Regions from separate parts of the Streptomyces panacea genome, predicted to be linked through region 1. Evidence: riboswitches for the same ligand, from Rfam matches in the RefSeq annotation. Region 1 holds a riboswitch; the other holds the start of a gene.
The links. A riboswitch is a leader RNA that binds a small molecule or an ion and turns the genes downstream of it on or off. The one in region 1 is predicted to bind S-adenosylmethionine.
Positions count from the first base shown of each region.

Region 2: another riboswitch for S-adenosylmethionine. It lies ahead of thrC (threonine synthase); the one in region 1 lies ahead of P3L51_RS22590 (aminotransferase class V-fold PLP-dependent enzyme).

Region 1 is NZ_JARJHW010000102.1:9,194-12,590, reverse strand. It holds gene trpD (anthranilate phosphoribosyltransferase) at 180-1,247, shown strand; SAM riboswitch class IV at 1,343-1,460, shown strand; gene P3L51_RS22590 (aminotransferase class V-fold PLP-dependent enzyme) at 1,715-3,082, shown strand; gene P3L51_RS22585 (Lrp/AsnC family transcriptional regulator) at 3,093-3,374, opposite strand; gene P3L51_RS22580 (rhomboid family intramembrane serine protease) at 3,371-3,397, opposite strand, start outside.
Region 2 is NZ_JARJHW010000091.1:20,934-24,330, reverse strand. It holds gene thrC (threonine synthase) at 5-1,303, opposite strand; SAM riboswitch class I at 1,319-1,446, opposite strand; gene P3L51_RS21405 (glucosyl-3-phosphoglycerate synthase) at 1,567-2,508, shown strand; gene P3L51_RS21400 (hypothetical protein) at 2,611-2,733, shown strand; gene P3L51_RS21395 (alpha,alpha-trehalose-phosphate synthase (UDP-forming)) at 2,792-3,397, shown strand, end outside.

The DNA.
Region 1 (3,397 bases):
GGTGCTCCTTTCGGGGGACCGGGCCGGGGCTTTCGTACGTCCCGGGGTACGGCCGTCGGCGGCACGGCTGTCCGTAGTTCGGGCAGCCGGTCGGTGATCGGGGTCGGCGCCGATAGGCTGACGCCCGGCAGCACCGGCCAGAAGGCCGTGCACCCGTCCCCAGATCCCCAGGAGCGAGCATGAGCAGCGCTGTTGCACCGGCCGGAGGCGACACCCTGGCGGCTCGTTCCTGGCCGGGTGTACTGAACTCGCTGCTGCGCGGCCAGGATCTCGACGCCGGCGCCACGGCCTGGGCCATGGACCGCATCATGAGCGGCGAGGCCACCGACGTGCAGATCGCGGGCTTCGCCGTCGCGCTGCGCGCCAAGGGCGAGACCGTGGACGAGGTCTCGGGACTCGTACGCGCCATGTACGAGCACGCCAGGACCATCGAGGTTCCCGGCGCCACGGTCGATGTCGTCGGCACCGGCGGCGACCTCGCTAAGACCGTCAACATCTCCACGATGGCTGCGATCGTCGTGGCCGGGGCGGGCGGCAAGGTCGTCAAGCACGGCAGCCGCGCGTCGTCGTCCGCGAGCGGCGCCTCCGACGTGCTGGAGAAGCTCGGGGTCAATCTGGAGCTGACGCCGCAGCGGGTCGTGGAGGTCGCCGAGGAGGCGGGCATCACCTTCTGCTTCGCGGTGAAGTTCCACCCGGCCCTGCGGTACGCGGCCAAGGCCCGCAAGGAGCTGGGCGCGCAGACCACGTTCAACATCCTGGGACCGCTCACCAACCCGGCGCGGGTCCGCGCCCAGGCGGTCGGCGTGGCGGACATCCGGATGGCGCCGATCGTGGCCGGTGTCCTCGCCGAGCGGGGCAACTCCTCGCTCGTCTTCCGCGGCGACGACGGCCTGGACGAGCTGACCACGACCGCCACGTCACACGTATGGGTGGTTCGGGACGGCCAGGTCACGGAGCGGGCCTTCGACCCCAGGGACATCGGCCTGGAGCTGGTCCCGGTCGAGGCCCTGCGGGGCGCGGACGCGTCGTACAACGCGGACGTCGCGCGCCGGCTGCTGGCCGGCGAGACCGGCCCCGTACGGGACGCGGTCCTGCTGAACGCGGCGGCGGCGCTGGTGGCGCTGGAGCCGGCCGACGGCACGCTGAACGACCAACTCGCGGCGGGATTCGCGCGGGCGGCGCGGGCGGTGGACTCGGGCGCGGCGAAGCAGGCGCTGGAGCGCTGGGTGGCCGCGAGCAACGCGTAGCGGTCGCCTCTCGCCGGACCAGGACGGCCCGGAGGGTGTCCCGTATCGCGGACGCCGTCTGGGCCGTCGCGCACCGGTGGGGTAATCTCACCCCAGGTCATGAGTGACAGCGACTACGGCCCCGGCCCGCTGTCCGGCAACCCTCCGTCCGTGGCGGGGTGCCCCGGGTGAAGACCAGGCCGCAGGCAGCGAGGTCTGCGGCAAGCGCGGACCCCTGGACATCGTTCGGATGTCGTCATCCCTGGGGTCCTGGTCCTCAAGGGAGCAGTCTCGTGAGCAAGCGAATGCGATAGGGCCTTCGGCCCTTCCGGTGCCCTCTCGCGCCGGAGACAAGGGCCCGAGCCCTCTTCAGTGAGCGCCACCCCCGCTGTCCGTCCCGCGCCGTCACGGCATCCGCCGTCACGACGACGCGTCCGGCTGTCGGGTCCTGATGCCGTTTCCGCCTCGTCCTGCCGGGAGATACCGCCATGTCCGCACCCACCGACGCCCTCGGCCGCACCACCACCGACCAGCCGCTGCCCGTCCTCGGACGTGAGGTCACCGTCCCCCTCGTCACCGGCGGCGAAGTCACCTACGCCGCCCTCGACTACGCGGCCAGCGCCCCCGCACTCCAGCGTGTCTGGGACGACGTCGCCGCCTACGCCCCGTACTACGGCAGCGTCCACCGCGGCGCCGGGTACCTCTCGCAGCTCTCCACCGACCTCTTCGAGAACAGCCGCCGCACCGTCGCCGAGTTCCTCGGCTGCCGCGAGGACGACCAGGTCGTCTTCACCCGGTCCACCACCGACTCGCTCAACCTGCTCGCCGCCGTGCTGCCCGCCGGCTGCGAGGTGTTCGTCTTCGAGACCGAGCACCACGCGTCGCTGCTGCCCTGGCGCGACGCCCGCGTCAGCTACCTCAACGCGCCCCGCACCCCCGGCGAGGCCGTCGCCACACTGGAGCGGGCGCTGGCCGGGCGCGACCCGAAGGGCCCCGCCCTGGTGTGCGTCACCGGCGCCTCCAACGTCACCGGCGAGCTGTGGCCCGTGAGCGAACTGGCCGCCGTCGCGCACGCCCACGGCGCCCGCGTCGTCCTCGACGCCGCGCAGCTCGCCCCGCACCACCCCGTGGACATCGCGGAGCTGGACGTGGACTGGGTGGCCTTCTCCGGGCACAAGCTCTATGCGCCGTTCGGCTCCGGTGTGCTCGCGGGCCGCGCCGACTGGCTTCGGGAGTCGGAGCCGTACCTCGCCGGTGGTGGCGCCAGCCGCAAGGTCGCGCGCCGTGGCGACGGCGGTGTGGACGTCGAGTGGCACACCACCGCGGCCCGCCACGAGGCCGGGTCGCCGAACGTCATCGGCGTGTACGCGATCGCCTCCGCCTGCAAGGCCCTCACCGAGGCGGGCTTCGACCGGCTCGTCGCGCGTGAGAGGGAGCTGGTGGCCCGGGTGCGCGAAGGGCTCGCCCAGGTGCCCGAGGTGCGGGTGCTCTCGCTGTTCGGCGACGACGCGCCCCGGGTGGGCGTCATCTCCTTCGTCGTCGACGGCTGGAACAGCTCCCACTTCGCCGCCGCGCTCTCGGCGGAGTACGGCATCGGCGTACGGGACGGGCTGTTCTGCGCCCACCCGCTGGTCAGGACGCTGCTGGGCGGCGACGCCGGGGACCCGGGGGAGTGCGGCGCGCCGGACGCCGGGCCCGGTGAGAAGTCGCTGAACGCGATCCGGGTCAGCTTCGGGGCCGGCACGCCGGACGAGCACGTGGCGCGTTTCATCGGCGCGGTCCGGGAGCTCGTCCGGGACGGGGCCCGCTGGAACTACCGCACCGAGGACGGCCGTTGCGTCCCCGACCGCGGCTGACGGATCCCGCTCAGGCGTCGAGGCCGATCGCGAACGCCGCTTCCAGGTCGTGCTGGGAGTACGTACGGAACGCCACGTGCGTGTCCGTGGCCTCGACGCCCGGGATCTTGCTGATGCTGCCCGGGATGACGTCCGCCAGATCGTCGTGCCTGGCGACCCGCACCATGGCGATCAGATCGTAGGTGCCGGTGACGGAGAAGACCTCGCTGACGCTCTCCAGCCCCGCGATGGACTCGGCGATCTCGGGGATCCGGTCGACGCTGGTCTTGATGAGCACGATCGCGGTGATCACGGTTGACGTTCTCCCTCGGTGGC
Region 2 (3,397 bases), on a different contig from region 1:
AGGCTCAACGCGCCAGGCCCGCTTCGCGGAACGCGTCGAGGCTCGGCGGAATCGTCGCGGTCGGCCCGGTCGTCGGCGCGACGGCGTCCAGCGTCTTGAGCCCGTCACCGGTGTTCAGCACGACCGTCGTGAGCGCCGGGTCGAGCAGACCCGCCTCGATGAGCTTGCGCGTCACCCCCACGGTCACCCCGCCCGCCGTCTCGGCGAAGATCCCCTCGGTCCGCGCGAGCAGCTTGATCGCGTCCACGATCTGCTCGTCGTTCACGTCCTCCACGGCGCCGCCCGTGCGGCGGGCGATGTCCAGGACGTACGGGCCGTCGGCCGGGTTGCCGATCGCCAGCGACTTGGCGATCGTGTTCGGCTTCTGCGGCCGTACGACGTCGTGGCCGGCCTTGAAGGCGACCGACACCGGCGAACAGCCCTCGGCCTGCGCGCCGAAGATCTTGTACGGCTTCTCCTCGACCAGGCCGAGCGCGATGAGCTCCTTCAGCCCCTTGTCGATCTTCGTCAGCTGCGAGCCCGACGCGACCGGGATGACGAGCTGGTCGGGCAGCTCCCAGCCGAGCTGTTCGCAGATCTCGTACGCGAGGGTCTTGGAGCCCTCGCCGTAGTACGGGCGGAGGTTGACGTTGACGAAGCCCCAGCCCTCGCCCAGCGGGTCCCCGATGAGTTCGGAGCAGAAGCGGTTGACGTCGTCGTAGTTGCCCTCGATACCGACGAGTTCGCCGCCGTAGATCGCGGCCATGACGACCTTGCCCTGCTCCAGGTCGTGCGGGATGAACACGCAGGAGCGGAAGCCGGCGCGCGCCGCGGCGGCGCCGACGGCGCCCGCGAGGTTGCCGGTGGAGGAGCAGGAGAGCGTGGTGAAGCCGAAGGCACGGGCCGCCTCGACGGCGATGGCGACGACACGGTCCTTGAAGGAGTGCGTCGGGTTGCCGGAGTCGTCCTTCACGTACAGGCCGCCGGTGACACCCAGCTCACGGGCGAGGTTGTCGGCCTTGACGAGCTTGGTGAAGCCGGGGTTGATGTTCGGCTTCGACGCCACGTCGGCGGGGACGGGCAGCAGCGGGGCGTAGCGCCAGATGTTGTCGGGACCGGCGGCGATGCGCTTCTTCAGCTCTTCGGGGCCGTCGGTCGGCAGGTCGTAGGCCACTTCGAGCGGGCCGAAACAGCTCTGACAGGCGAAGATCGGGCCGAGTTCGAAGCGTTCCCCGCATTCGCGGCACGAGAGGGCGGCGGCGGGTCCGAGATCCACGGGGGCGTCAGTGGTGTCGGAAGTATGGTGAACAGTTTGCACAGCCATGAAGGCGAGGCCCTTTCCTCATCTTCCTCGCGACGCATCTCGCCGCAAGACGGAATTGGCACCTTCCCCACCATGACCTCGCGGTCGGCGGGAGGGTTGCCGGGGCTTCAACGGGCCGTTCCCTCTGCCCCTCTGGATGAGCGGTATTCGATTGTCAGCGTGACGACGACCCCCGGCATGCGGCGGTCATCCGCGTTGTTCAAGACTGTAACCGAACCCCTGGACGGTTGAGACGTTCGTCCGATCCGCGAGATGGAGATCACGTGCTGCGAGAGGTGGAGCGCTGGCTGGCCCGGCGGTCCTGGTCGGCGGCGGACCGGCCGGTCGACCGGCTGGTCGCCGCCAAGCAGGGTGCGCAGGTCAGCGTGGTGCTCCCGGCCCTGAACGAGGAGGCCACGGTCGGCCGGATCGTGTCCGTGATCCGTCGCGAACTGATGGCGGGCCCGGCGCCGCTCGTCGACGAGCTGGTGGTGATCGACTCGGGCTCGACCGACCGTACGGGGGAGGTCGCGGCGGCGGCCGGGGCGCGTGTGGTGCACCGGGACGACATCCTGCCGAGGCTGCCCGCGGTGCCGGGCAAGGGCGAGGTGCTGTGGCGCTCGCTGCTGGTGACGAGCGGCGACATCGTCTGTTTCGTGGACGCGGACCTGAAGGACTTCTCGGCGGACTTCGTGTCGGGGATCGTGGGGCCGCTGCTCACCGAGCCTGGCGTGCAGTTCGTGAAGGCGATGTACGACCGCCCGCTGGGCGACGAGCCGGGGCAGGGCGGCCGGGTGACCGAGTTGGTGGCGCGTCCGCTGCTGAATCTGCACTGGCCGCTGCTGGCGGGGTTCGTGCAGCCGCTGGGCGGCGAGTACGCGGTACGGCGCTCGCTGCTGGAGCGGCTGCCGTTCCCCGTGGGGTACGGGGTGGAGCTGGGCCTGCTGGTGGACGCGCTGCACACGGTGGGGCTGGACGCGCTGGGCCAGGTCGATGTCGGGGTGCGCAGGCACCGGCACCAGGACGGCCAGGCGCTGGGGCGGATGGCGGCGGCGATCTACCGGACGGCGCAGCTGCGGCTGTCGCGGGGGCATCTGGTGCGGCCGGTGCTGACGCAGTTCGAGCGGGGCGAGGAAGGTTTCGAGCCGCGTACGCACGCGGTGGACACGCAGGAGCGGCCGCCGATGCGGGAGATCATGGAGTACGAGGCGCGGCGGGCGGCCTGATCCCGGCCCGCTCCCGGCCCGTCCGGCGATCGGGGACCCGACCGGCCCAGGAGCCGCGTGGCACCGCCGGTCTATTCGTATGATTTGCCTATATTGCCTCGCATGGTGATGAACGCGGTGACCTTGACCACGGAACAGCTCTGGCTGCTGGGCGGCATGGCGCTCGCCCTCGTCGGCGCGGGGGTGGTGGCGGTGGCGGCGGCCCGTGGCCGGGGCCGTGGCTGATCCACGCCGACCGGAACCGTACGTTTGAGCGTTTCCACGACGGGCTAGGTTTCGGCACATGGTCTCCGAGCACGCCGCCCAGGTTCTTGTCGCTTCCAATCGCGGTCCCGTCTCGTACAAGCTCGGCGAGGACGGCGCGCTGACCGCCGGGCGTGGCGGCGGAGGTCTCGTCTCCGGACTCTCGGCCATCGGACCCGACACGAACGCCGTGTGGGTGTGCGCGGCCCTCGGTGACGGCGACCGCGAGGCCGTACGGCGCACCGGCGGCCGGCTGGACACCGCCGACACGGGCGGACAGCGGGTCAGGATGCTCGGCATCCCGCCGGACGTCTACGCGGACGCGTACAACGGCGTCGCGAACTCCACGCTCTGGTTCGTCCACCACCTGCTCTACCAGACACCGCTGGAGCCGGCCTTCGGCACGGAGTTCCGGGAGCAGTGGGCGTCGTACGAGACGTACAACCGCGCTTTCGCGGAGGCCCTGGCCGACGAGGCGGGCGAGGGCGCGGCCGTACTGATCCAGGACTACCACCTGGCCCTGGTGCCCGGGATGCTCCGGGCGCTCCGCCCCGATCTGCGGATCGGGCACTTCTCGCACACGCCGTGGGCCCCGGTCGACTACTTCCGGCTGCTGCCCGACGACATCGCGCGCCAGTTGCTGCGC